One region of the Paenibacillus sp. FSL H7-0350 genome, then DNA from elsewhere that is predicted to be linked to it. Evidence: predicted binding sites of a transcription regulator. Region 1 holds the regulator's gene; each other region holds the start of a gene.
What was found. The regulator Rex, encoded in region 1, represses fermentation and respiration genes when NADH is low (regulators of the CRP and FNR family bind a similar motif). The targets are predictions, from matches to a motif close to TTGTGAAATATTTCACAA.

Region 1 (3,172 bases):
CCGCTTAGGAAAATAGACTGCGCCCCGTATTCCGTGGCCATCAGTAGCGCTTCAGGAGCCGGTACCGCTGTAGGATCACCGCTTACGCCCTTGTGGATCAGAGCCGCCAGCCTCATCTCTTCGAACATATCCAGATTGTTGTTGCTTGCCGCGCCGTCTGTACCCAGGGAGACCTTAACCCCGGCTCGCAGCAGCTCAGGAACACGTGCAACCCCGCTGGCCAGCTTCAGGTTACTGCCGGGGTTATGCGACACGCCAACGTTATAGCTGGCCAGAATCCCGATCTCTTCATCGTTCAGATGAACCCCGTGGGCAATGAGCGAAGGACGGGTGAACATCCCCAGCTTCTCCAGATGTGCGACCGGACGAAGGCCGTAGTCAGCAACGTTCTGCTCCACTTCATGGCGCGTCTCGGACATATGGGTATGCATCGGCAGGTCCAGATCATGGGCAGCCTGCACAAACTTCATGAAAAACTCTGGAGGACAGGTGTACGGAGCGTGCGGTGAGAGCATAGTTGTAATTCTGCCGTCAGCCTTGCAGTGCCAGTTACGGGCAAAAGCAACCGCCTCAGCGAGCTTTGCTTGCTGTACCTCTTCCGGGCACAGCCCAATTACGCCGCGCATCAGCACCGCACGAATACCGGACTGCTCCGTTACTTCCGCTACCCGGTCCATATGATCATACATATCGAGGAAGGTGGTTGTGCCGCCCTTCAGCATTTCCAGTACGGACAACGAGGTTCCCCAATATACATCATCACCAGTGAATTTCTCTTCCATCGGCCACATCTTCTCCTGCAGCCAAGTCTGAAGCACCATATCGTCGCCGTATCCGCGCAGCAGTGACATGGCCGTATGCCCATGGGTATTGACCAGACCCGGCATGAACAGCAGACGGCTGCCGTCTACGACCTGAGCGCCATCCTCCACTACCGGCTCAGCTTCACCTATGTAAGTAATCAGATCATTCTCCAGGGTCATATACCCGCTTAGAACCGGCTTGTCGCTGCCCGGAACCAGGAAGTGCCCGTTCTTGATTATCGTGATCTTACTGCTCATCTTCTGCCTCATCCTTTCCATCATGCAAATAATAGGCCAGGCTCTGCAGATCTGTGGTGAAATCTGCGGCATGAATCCGGATATTGGCAGGCGTCCTGAGAATAACCGGTGCGAAGTTCAGAATCGCCTCAATGCCGGAGTCCACAAGAATATCAGCTACATTCTGGGCTTCGCTGTCAGGTACGGTAATAATCCCGATGCGGATGCCCTGCGAGCGGATTGTGCTGCTTAACTCCTCCATCGGCTGCACAACCAGCGAGTTGATCTGCTGGCCCACCTTCGGCGGGTAGGCATCGAAGATCGCAGTAATCTTCATCGTATCCTTCAAGTAAGCGTTGTAGTTAGACAAGGCATGACCGAGATTACCGGCTCCAACCAGTGCAACATTAATTTGCTGGTCAAGCTTCAGGATATGGCGAATCTTCTCAATTAGATAGGATACATCGTAGCCGATACCCTTCCTGCCAAAATCACCGAAGTAAGCCAAATCCTTACGGATCTGGGCGGGATTCAGATCAAGCTTCTGGCCCAGCTCCTGAGAAGAGACTGTGGAGATTTCACGTTTTTGGAGATCGTTCAGGAAACGCAGGTACACTGGGAGCCTGCGCACGACGGCCTCCGATATTTTATCCGATTTCATGTATTCTCCTCCTTAATAGTTGTGTTATACCCGTTCAATTATAGCAACCGTGCCCCCCGCCTGCCGGATCGGCAGGACAGGGCGGGAACGGATCTTCAGGTTAATCATGACTTATTAATAATAGCAATAGCAGATGAATTAGGAAACCCCGCCGTCTTCCAGCCATTCGGCAATTCTCGGGACCATCTGCTCGGTGAGCATATGCTCCATCTTGGGACCGGGGAGTGAATACAGGAAGTACTTTCCGTAATGCGATTCAATTACTCTAGTATCGTACACAATTACGATGCCCCGGTCCTGCGCCGTGCGGACCAGCCGCCCGAAGCCCTGCTTGAAGCGGATGACTGCCTGCGGCACGGACAGCTTCATGAACGGGTTCTTCTTCTGTGCCTGAAGCAGCTCCGACTTCGCTTCTGCCAGCGGGTGATTCGGCGGCTGGAACGGCAGTCTGACAATCGCCAGGCAGGTCAATGCTTCTCCCGGAATATCTACCCCTTCCCAGAAACTGCTGGTACCGAGCAGGACCGAAGCCGGGCTGTCCTGGAAGCGGCGGATCAGCTTGCTCCGGCTGCCGCCCTCCACACCTTGTCCGAGCACCGCGATATCCTGGGAGGCAAGCGCCTCCTTCAGCGGGTCATAGACCTGGCGCAGCATCTTGTAGGAGGTGAACAGCACCAGCATTCGCCCTCGTGTAGTTACAGCAGTCTCGGCGAGGGAATGAACAAGCGTGTCCACAAAACGGGCATCCCCTATACTTCCCTTGACGCTCGGGAAGTCGCGGGGAATGACCAGCAGAGCCTGCTCCCGGTATTTAAACGGCGACGGAAGCAGCGCTGTCATCAGACGCCCCTGCTCCGCAGCTTCACCAAGGCCCAGGTTATCGATCATGAACTGGAAGGACTTATCCACGGATAAGGTGGCCGAGGTCAGGACAATACTCTTCTTCTTGTCGAAGAACAGCTCCCTGAGCTGGGTACTGACATCTACAGGAACGGCATACATTTGCAGCGACTTGCCTTTATAATTACCGCTTCCCTCCAGCCAATACACGATATTCTCATCGTTCAGGCTCATGAAGAAGCGGATCTGCTCTCTAATGGATGCCAGATCCTTAAATAACCCGCCGATATCGGTCACAAGACTGTCCGAGGAGGATTGGCTGTCCGTGTCACGCATCTCACTGAGCATCTTGTCACCCTTGCGGATGATATCGCTCAGACTGAGGTTCAGCGTATTCTCAAGGGCCGCCAACTCCTCCCAATCCTTCGGCTTCTTGCCCGGCTGCAGGCGGGCCACCAGTTGGCCTGCTTCACCGGCTCCGGCATCGCTGCGCTCGGGCAGCAGGCTGAAGAGCCGGTCGCTGAGCGCATCCCAAGATTCCTTCACCGTCAGCAGATCGGGATAGATCCGGTCGATCACGCCGCTCCATTCGGAAGCCTGCTCACTGCCCGAAGACTGCAGACTCTGGCGG
Region 2 (3,172 bases), 270 kb from region 1:
AGCAATGGTACAGGAGCTGAACAAGCTGCAGGAACAGCATCCGGTGCTGGAAGAGGATACCGCCTGGAACGAGGCTTCGTCAGAGGAGCTGGTGGATTATATTGTGAACAAGCATCACCGTTATCTGCGTGAAGAGCTTCCGCTTATCAGTCAAAATGTAACCAAGGTGTTCCGCGTTCATGGTGAGGATTCACCGCATCTGGGAGAAATGCACCGTCTGTTCAATATGCTGCGTGAAGAGCTGTTGCAGCATACGGCGAAGGAAGAAGAGAGCGAATTCCCTAAGATGCTAGCCTACACCCAGAACCCGACTGAAGAAGGACTTACTGAGCTGCGCGGATTGCTGCATAATCTGGAAGCTGAGCATGACGGGGCGGGAGAGATTCTGCGTGAGCTGCGTAGAGTTACTAATGACTATACACCGCCCGCGCATGCCTGCACGACTTATCGCCTGACCTATGCCCGTCTTGAAGAACTGGAAGGCATGACCTTCGAGCATGTGCATCTGGAGAACAACATTCTGTTCCTGCGTTATCAATAGGACCGGCTGCAATGGATAAGTCCCTTCGGGGACTTTTTACTTTTTATACCGGCAGAAATGATTTGAGAACCCTTCCTCTATGCGTTATCCTTAAAGAGTCCGGGAAATACATATGAAGGCGGTGCCGTGGGATGTCCACGAAATGGATGCGCTTAATGCTGTGCCTTCTCTTGCTGGCCGCGGCAAGCGGTTGTGGCTTGGGATCAGGGAATGGCGGCAGCAGTAACGGAGGCCAGGGACTAACCTTTTCAGTCAAGGTGGGTGACAGCGAAATGGCCGGAAGCTCAGCCAGATTGCTTAACGAAGCTTACGTGCCTGGGAATTCAATAATAGAGCTGTTTAGGAAGAGTGGCGTTGTTACATTTTCAGCGGATGGAACTAATATTCTTGAGGTGAATAAGGTTTCCCTGGGTCAGGATATGAGCTGGGAGATTCAGGTGAACGGCAAGAAGGTTCAAGAGCTGAATACGACCCTGGAACCGGGTTCGGCCATTACGATGTCAGCAGGGCCTGCCGGAGCCGGAAAGATGTTTCAGCCTGTCATCATCACTGTGAACGGGGGGAGCGAGCAGCCGGAGCTGACACATTCGAATGTGCTTTCTTTTATGCAGGATATGTCCGTCAAGGGATTGCTCCAGAACAGCGGTATGGTCCAGCTTGCCGAAGATAACCGGACGGTGCTTACTGTGATGGAATATACCCCGCTCAGCAGCGAGGAATGGAGACTGAAGGTCAACGATAAAGGACTGCTCGGCAATGGAGTGGACATGAAGCTCAGTCCACAGGACAAGCTGGAGATCTCTCTGGTACTGAAATAAGTGAATGAAGTAGATGAGTGAGATTGTGTACCCGATGAACGGATATCTGTGCGAAACTGCATGGGTATCCGTTTTTTTGAATAATAAATCTCTATGCTTCACGCCAGAAATTGTCCTATATAAGAACGGCGAAGTCATTTTCAGTTGTGTGAAAAAATTCACATAAGATGTGACTGTGGTCACACTTGCCATGGAATGGGGGACAGTATAATTTCTCTATCAGGTAAGTTATTGAAGAAATCAGAGTTTCTGAAGGAGGGTCTACCAATGGCAGCGGAAAGAGAAAAGTTAGTGCTGATTGGAAATGGCATGGCGGGAGTAGGCACTATTGAGCAGATTCTGAAGCTGGGCGGCGCTTATGATATTTCGGTCTTCGGCAGTGAGCCGCATCCCAACTATAACCGGATTATGTTGTCCTATGTACTTGAAGGCAGCAAATCGATTGAAGACATCATTCTTAACGATCTCGGGTGGTATGAAGATAATCATATTACACTGCATACCGGTACGACGGTCACCAGGATCGATGATCAGAACAAACTAATATTGACCGATAATGGACTGGCGGTTCCTTACGATAAAGCAATTATTGCAACGGGTTCGAATTCTTTCATTCTCCCCGTACCCGGCAGCACCAAGGATGGAGTAGTCGGCTTCCGCGATATCGCGGATTGTGATGCAATGCTGGCAGCGGCGAAGCAGTACCGCACGGCGGCTGTGATCGGCGGAGGACTGCTGGGTCTGGAAGCTGCGAAGGGCCTGGTCAATCTGGGCATGGATGTTACCGTTGTGCATCTGCTGGAGGATCTGATGGAGCGCCAGCTGGACCGTACCGCTTCTTCAATGCTACAGGCAGAGCTTACGCGTCAAGGTGTGAGATTCGCCATGGGCAAGCAGACGGTTGAATTGACCGGAGAAGAACGGGTGACTGGTCTACGATTCAGTGATGGCAGTGTGCTGCCGGCAGAGTTTGTAGTGATGGCTGTTGGAATCAAGCCGAATGTCCAGCTTGCGAAGGACAGCGGAATCACCGTTAACCGCGGGATTGTAGTTGACGATTATATGCAGACTTCCATGGCAGATGTGTATTCTGTCGGTGAATGTACAGAGCACCGGGGAACCTGCTACGGACTCGTAGCACCGCTATTCGAGCAGGGCATGGTTCTCGCCAAGCATCTGTCCGGTGTACAGACTCCGGGCTATGAAGGCTCAGTTGTAGCAACCAAGCTCAAAATTTCCGGGGTAGATGTATTCTCCGCCGGTGAATTCACCGAAACGCCGGAGCATACCGTCATTTCTGCCAAGGATGAATGGAAGCGAACCTACAAGAAGATTTTGCTTAAGAATAATGTGATTGTCGGTGCTGTTCTGTTCGGTGATGTAACGGAATCTGCCAACCTGCAGAAGCTTGTGAAAAACAGCACAGAGATGACCAATGAAATCTATGATGAGGTTATGGGCACAAGCTGCTGTGGCGGAGGCGGAGCCAAGAAAGGCATGTCTGTTGAAGCGATGGCCGATGAAGAAATCGTCTGCGGCTGCAACGGCGTAACCAAAAAAGCGATTGTTGATGCTGTTACGGAGAACGGCTTCACTACGGTAGATGAGATCAAAGCCTGCACGGGTGCAACCCGCTCCTGCGGCGGCTGTAAGCCAGTGGTGGAGCAGATTCTGCAATTCGTTCTCGGAGACAGCTTCCAGCAGAGCGCCAAGCAGGGAATCTGCAGCTGCACCTCGCTTAGCCGGGATGAGATCGTTGCCGAGATTACGGCAAAAGGCCTCCGGACTACCAAGGAAGTCATGCATGTCCTGG
Region 3 (3,172 bases), 2.9 Mb from region 1:
TGATAAGTATGCGATCAAGGCTTTTGAGCTGAATGCCCTGGACTATTTGCTTAAGCCGATTCATATGGACCGTCTGAAGCTTACAGTGCGGAGATTGAATGCTCAGCAGAAGCCTGGCCTGGCAGCCCGGGCAACGTCAGCGCAGACAAGCTGGAGGATGCTGATGCTCGATGCCTTCCGGATCTACGAAGGGAGTCAGGAGCTTCCGTCACTGCAATGGAGAACGGCGAAGGCGCAGGAAATCTTCTTTTATCTGCTGCATCATCGCGGCAAAGTGGTCAGTAAAGCGACTCTAATTGAGCTAATATGGGCTGATTTTGATCCGGACAGGGCCTATCCGCAGTTATATACCGCTGTGTATCATATCCGCAAAATGCTGGAGCCTTTCAGCAGAGAACGGATTCTCCTGCAAAATACGGCGGACGGCTATCTGCTCAAGCTGGATGGGATCTGCCTGGACGTTGATGAGTTTGACCGCTTTATCCAAGCGGGGTTAGAGCTGTCGAATGACACACTGCCTGAATATGAACGAATCCTGAAGCTGTTCAAGAGCGAATATCTGGAGGGGTACGATTATGTGTGGGCGGAGCTTGAACGGCAGAGATTCCAGCTGCAGTGGATTCGGCTCAAGCTGAATCTGGTCCGCTGGTATATGGGGAATGCAGAATATGAACAGGCCTTTAAGCATATTGAACAGGTGTGCACCCGCTATCCGTTAGAGGAGCAAGCGCAATTATTGTACATGCAAATATCGGATAGCATGGGCTTTCATTTTCTGGTGCAAAGACAATATGTATTACTGGAAACGGTTATGGAAGCAGAGGTTGCGGAGAAACCGAGCCGGGAGATTGTCAAATGGTATAGGGATTGGGACAACAAGCGTCAAAAAGGGTGAATCCGTGGATTCATCCTTTTTGCCCTATCTAAATTATGATATATTTAATCTTGAATGAACTGGTTCTGCAAAGACCCGACGAAGGAGCACCCCATGACCCAATTTGTCTACAAGCAGATTATTGCTGACCTCAAAACGAAGATCTTTGCCGGGCAGTACGCCGATATGAAGCTGCCGGATGAGCGCAGTCTCAGCGAGGCGTATCAGGTTAGCCGCAGTACCATTAAGCGTGCGCTGATGAAGATGGAGAGCTCGGGCATTATTTTCAAGAAACGCGGCTCCGGCACCTTCATCAATCCGCTATACATAAAGAACGATTCGATCTTCAATTACGAGGGCTCTAACCTGGGGGTGTCGGATAACTTCCAGATGCACGGCAAGAAGCCGGAGATCAAGGTGCTGAGCTTCGAGGTCATCCGGCCCACGGAGGAGCTTCAGCGGGATTTGTTCCTGATGCCCCATGATTTCGTGTATAAGATCGTGCGTCTGCGTCTGTTTGAAGGTGCGCCCTTCATGATTGAGACGGGATATATTCCGATCAAAATTGTGCAAAATCTCGACCAGACGATTATCGAGGGCTCGATTTTTCATTATCTGGAGGAGTCGCGCAATCTGGCGGTGACTAAATCCTTTTTGTCTATTTTTGCCGAGCCGTCGCTGCCGAATGACCAGGAGCTGCTCCATCTGAAGGAGAATGAACCCGTAGGGATTATGGAAGGAATCTTCTTCCTGGATAACGGCACGCCGTTTGAATTCTCGCATATGCGCTTCCATTATGAGTATCTGAAGTTCAACACGTTCGTGTCTGTGCATTAACGGGTGGACGTTGTAAATAGCATAACTGAGGTATAGCAGGCCGGGAGGAGTCCCGGTCTTTTTGGCATCTTTTCGGACATAACAAATTAATCCATAAATATAAAAAAGAATATAATTTTGTGCGAATTTTGCAGCGAATTTCATACTATGTTCAAAATTTCACAATATTGGACCGTATTAATTTCTAAAAAGATTGAATTTCTGAAATGCCGATGTATGATGTAACTGTAGAAGTGATACATTCAAAATACAAAGAAAAAGATTAGGGAGTGGAAGACATGGGATTAACAATCGAACAGGTGGATTATTCCTCGAAAACGTATCTGGAAAAGCTTGACGCTTACTGGCGTGCAACGAACTACATCTCCGTAGGCCAGCTTTATTTAAAGGATAATCCGTTGTTAAGAGAACCGCTGAAGGATGCAGATGTCAAAGTGAAGCCGATCGGACACTGGGGCACCATCCCTGGGCAGAACTTTATCTATGCGCACCTGAACCGTGTAATCACTAAATATGATCTCAACATGTTCTATATTGAAGGCCCGGGCCATGGCGGTCAGGTGATGGTATCGAACTCTTATCTGGACGGAAGCTACACTGAAATCTACCCCCAGATCACCCAAGACATCCCTGGTCTGAAAAAGCTGTTCAAGCAATTCTCTTTCCCTGGCGGTGTAGCCTCCCATGCTGCTCCTGAAACACCTGGATCCATTCACGAAGGCGGCGAACTGGGTTACTCCCTGTCGCACAGCGTGGGTTCGATTCTCGATAACCCTGATCTGATCTCTGCAGTAGTTGTAGGTGACGGCGAAGCAGAAACCGGCCCTCTGGCCGCTTCCTGGCTGTCCAACCGGTTCATCAACCCGATTACAGACGGTGCTGTATTGCCGATTCTGCATTTGAACGGCTTCAAGATCAGCAACCCTACCATCCTCTCCCGGATGAGCAGAGAAGAATTGACCGCATATTTTGCCGGAAATGGCTGGGAAGCATTCTTCGTAGAAGGCGAGAACCCGGATCTGATGCACCCGGAAATGGCGAAGGTGCTGGATACGATCGTAGAGAGAATTGCCGCAATTCAGAAGAATGCCCGTGAAAATAATGATACTACCCGTCCTGTATGGCCGATGCTGGTCTTCCGTACGCCTAAGGGCTGGACTGGTCCCAAAGCATGGGACGGCGTGCCGAATGAAGGCTCCTTCCGTGCCCACCAGGTGCCGATTCCGGTTGATCAGAAGAACATGAAGCATGCTCCGGCATTGCTTGAATGGCTGAACAGCTACAGACCTGAAGAATTGTTCGATGAGAACGGCCGTCTGAACGCGGATCTGGCTGAGCTGCTGCCAACCGGCGACAGACGTATGGGGATGAACCCTGTAACGAATGCCGGCAAGCTGATCAAAGACCTGCACAAGCCGAACTTCCGCAACTACGCCCTGGATAATTCCGTTCCGGGTCAAG
Region 4 (3,172 bases), 2.6 Mb from region 1:
TCACGATTACGGAAACAGTTGAAGCCGTCCTTTTCAGGAAAAAAGAAGAGGGCGGGGCTGTTTCAAGAATAAATAAATGGGGTAACTGGTAGTAATGGGTATAAATATTACAAATTAATACGACTGGTAGCCCTTACATTGGGAAGTGGCCCTTATAAGGGGAAAAACGGAGAAATTAGGATAGAACAGCTTGCCTTTGTTATTAAGGTGTGGTAACATGAAATTATTCATACATTGATACCTTATTCTCGCATTGAAAAGGGCTGTCAACCAAAGATACAACCTTTCTCAATGTGTGAATTTTTTCTTTGTCTGAAGATAAAAAGAACATATTAATTTAAATTTGTGGAGGTAACACACATGCAAACAGGTACAGTTAAATGGTTCAACGCAGAAAAAGGATTCGGTTTCATCGAAGTTGAAGGCGGAAGCGACGTATTCGTTCACTTCAGCGCAATCACTGGCGACGGCTTCAAAACTTTGGACGAAGGCCAACGCGTTGAATTCAACGTTGTTCAAGGCAACCGCGGACCACAAGCCGAAAACGTTGTAAAACTGTAATTAATAGAAGACACCGTCCCCGCTTGTGAAAGTTGGGACGGTCTTTTTTTATCATTACTTGCTTGCAACATAAAGGAAGGAGGAACGGCAATGAACTACCGGAAAAAGCCTTTGGAGGAAGTACCGGAAGAAAATACCGCAATTTGGGCCTGTACCAATGAGGATTGCAATGGATGGATGAGGGATAATTTCGCATTTGAACACGCGCCTTCCTGCCGTCTCTGTCATTCCCCAATGGTTCGTAGCATGAAGATGCTGCCGCAATTGCTTAATTCAAATGGCGATCTCAAATCGCTTAAGAAAGGTATTTCCATTACCTAGACCAATACCTTTATGAATCAAGACAACTATATACTATACATGCTGGATAAATGTAAGACGGTGAAACCGTCTTATTTTTTTTGCTTTCTATATGCAATATTGTGATATTTGTCACAAATATTTTGTTTTTCATGCCTAAACAGGGTGTATAATGTGACAATCATCACACTTAAGGCGTCGGAAATTTGACAAAATAGACATAACGAAATAGGGAGAAGGAAGGGGAGAAATATGGATACAGTACTGCTGTCACGTATACAATTTGCGTCGACGACAATTTTTCATTATTTCTTTGTGCCAGTATCGATCGGACTTGCGCTCATAATTGCCATTATGGAGACCATGTACGTAAGAAAGGGCAATGAAGAGTACAAAAGAATGGCGCAATTCTGGGGGAAGCTGTTCCTGATTAACTTTGCAGTAGGTGTAGTAACAGGGATTTTGCAGGAATTCCAGTTCGGAATGAACTGGTCGGATTATTCGCGCTTCGTCGGTGATGTGTTCGGGGCTCCGCTTGCGATTGAAGCCTTGTTGGCCTTCTTCCTGGAGTCCACATTCATCGGAATCTGGATCTTCGGCTGGGATAAGGTGTCCAAGCGGATTCATCTATTATCGATCTGGCTGGTGGCCTTCGGGACGATGCTGTCGGCATTCTGGATTCTGGCGGCTAACTCCTTCATGCAGCATCCGGTCGGCTTCCAGATTAACAACGGCCGGGCTGAGATGAATGACATCTTCGCACTGATTACAAACGGCCAGCTGCTGGTGGAATTTCCGCATACAGTGCTTGCCGCTTACGCTACAGGTGCCTTCCTGGTAACAGGGATCAGTGCTTACAAATTGCTTAAGAAGCAGGACGTCGCCTTTTTCCGGAAATCATTCGAGATCGCAGCAATTGTAGGGGTTATCTCTTCCTTCGGCGTTGCGGTTGCAGGACATGCACAGGCTCAATATCTGGTAGAGACACAGCCCATGAAGATGGCGGCTTCCGAAGCGCTGTGGGGTGAGAGCGGCGACCCGGCACCTTGGACGGTATTTGCCAATATCGATGTGAAGAACCAAACCAACAGCAATGAAGTTCAGGTTCCGTATCTGCTGAGCTTCCTGTCCTACAGTAAATTCTCCGGTGATGTGAAGGGGATGCTGGAGCTACAGAAGGAGTATGAAGTAGCCTACGGACCAGGAGATTATATTCCGCCGGTCAAAACAACCTTCTGGAGCTTCCGGATCATGGTTGCTGCCGGCACGCTGATGATGCTGTTCGGGGTATATGCTATCTACCTCATGTGGCGCAAAAAGATGGACAGACCCAATACCTGGTTCATGCGCTTCATGTTCTGGGGACTGCTGCTTCCGCCGATTGCCAATACGGCCGGCTGGATTATGACAGAGATCGGGCGTCAGCCATGGACTGTATTCGGACTTATGACTACAGAAGACAGTGTGTCGCCTAATATTACCAGCGGACAGGTGCTGTTCTCGGTGATTACTTTTAACGCGATCTATGCCATATTGGGTGCAGTGCTGGTCGGCCTGTTCGTCAAAGTGATTAAAAAAGGTCCTTATGCTATGGATAACGAACACGGTGAATCCCACGATCCGTATAACAAGGAGGGCTAACCAATGTCACTTAATGAATTATGGTTTCTGCTGATTGCGGTGCTGTTCGTCGGCTTCTTCTTCCTGGAAGGCTTCGACTTCGGTGTAGGGATGGAGACACAGATATTGGCCAAGAATGATACGGAGCGCCGGATACTGATCAATTCGATTGGGCCGTTCTGGGATGCGAATGAGGTATGGCTGATTACGGGTGCCGGTGCAATGTTCGCGGCCTTCCCGCATTGGTATGCTACGCTGTTCAGCGGTTTCTATATACCGTTTGTAGTTGCTCTGCTGGCGTTGATCGCCCGTGGTGTCGCATTCGAGTTCAGAGGTAAGCGTGATTCCAAGACTTGGCAGAAAACATGGGATGTCTGCATCTTCTTCGGCAGCTTCCTGCCGCCGTTCCTGCTCGCCGTGGTATTCGCCAGCTTCATCAAGGGCTTGCCGATCGACAAGGATATGCAGATGTATGCCGGATTCTTCGATATCGTCAATACGTATACAGTGGTTGCAGGGATTACGGTTGTCCTGCTGTGTCTGGTACACGGGCTGATGTTCACTACGCTCCGTACGCTTGGAGATCTGCAGGAACGGGCGCGTAAGCTGGCCCAGAAGCTGCTGATTCCACTGGCGGCGCTGCTGGTAGCCTTCGTTGTAATGACGTATACTATGACGGATATCTTCGATA

Region 2: the regulator Rex is predicted to act here: its motif matches at 1,506-1,523, upstream of nirB (nitrite reductase large subunit NirB).
Region 3: the regulator Rex is predicted to act here: its motif matches at 1,859-1,876, upstream of NYE24_RS21560 (phosphoketolase family protein).
Region 4: the regulator Rex is predicted to act here: its motif matches at 982-999, upstream of NYE24_RS19880 (cytochrome ubiquinol oxidase subunit I).

Annotation. Positions count from the first base shown of each region.
Region 1 covers NZ_CP151972.1:1,742,989-1,746,160, forward strand. The annotation lists gene NYE24_RS08145 (amidohydrolase) at 1-1,061, opposite strand, end outside; gene NYE24_RS08150 (redox-sensing transcriptional repressor Rex) at 1,051-1,701, opposite strand; gene dinG (ATP-dependent DNA helicase DinG) at 1,840-3,172, opposite strand, start outside.
Region 2 covers NZ_CP151972.1:2,008,731-2,011,902, reverse strand. The annotation lists gene ric (iron-sulfur cluster repair di-iron protein) at 1-541, shown strand, start outside; gene NYE24_RS09455 (hypothetical protein) at 673-1,359, shown strand; gene nirB (nitrite reductase large subunit NirB) at 1,627-3,172, shown strand, end outside.
Region 3 covers NZ_CP151972.1:4,687,216-4,690,387, forward strand. The annotation lists gene NYE24_RS21550 (response regulator) at 1-895, shown strand, start outside; gene NYE24_RS21555 (GntR family transcriptional regulator) at 989-1,711, shown strand; gene NYE24_RS21560 (phosphoketolase family protein) at 1,990-3,172, shown strand, end outside.
Region 4 covers NZ_CP151972.1:4,342,916-4,346,087, reverse strand. The annotation lists gene NYE24_RS19895 (hypothetical protein) at 1-92, shown strand, start outside; gene NYE24_RS19890 (cold-shock protein) at 361-561, shown strand; gene NYE24_RS19885 (cold-shock protein) at 652-882, shown strand; gene NYE24_RS19880 (cytochrome ubiquinol oxidase subunit I) at 1,114-2,502, shown strand; gene cydB (cytochrome d ubiquinol oxidase subunit II) at 2,506-3,172, shown strand, end outside.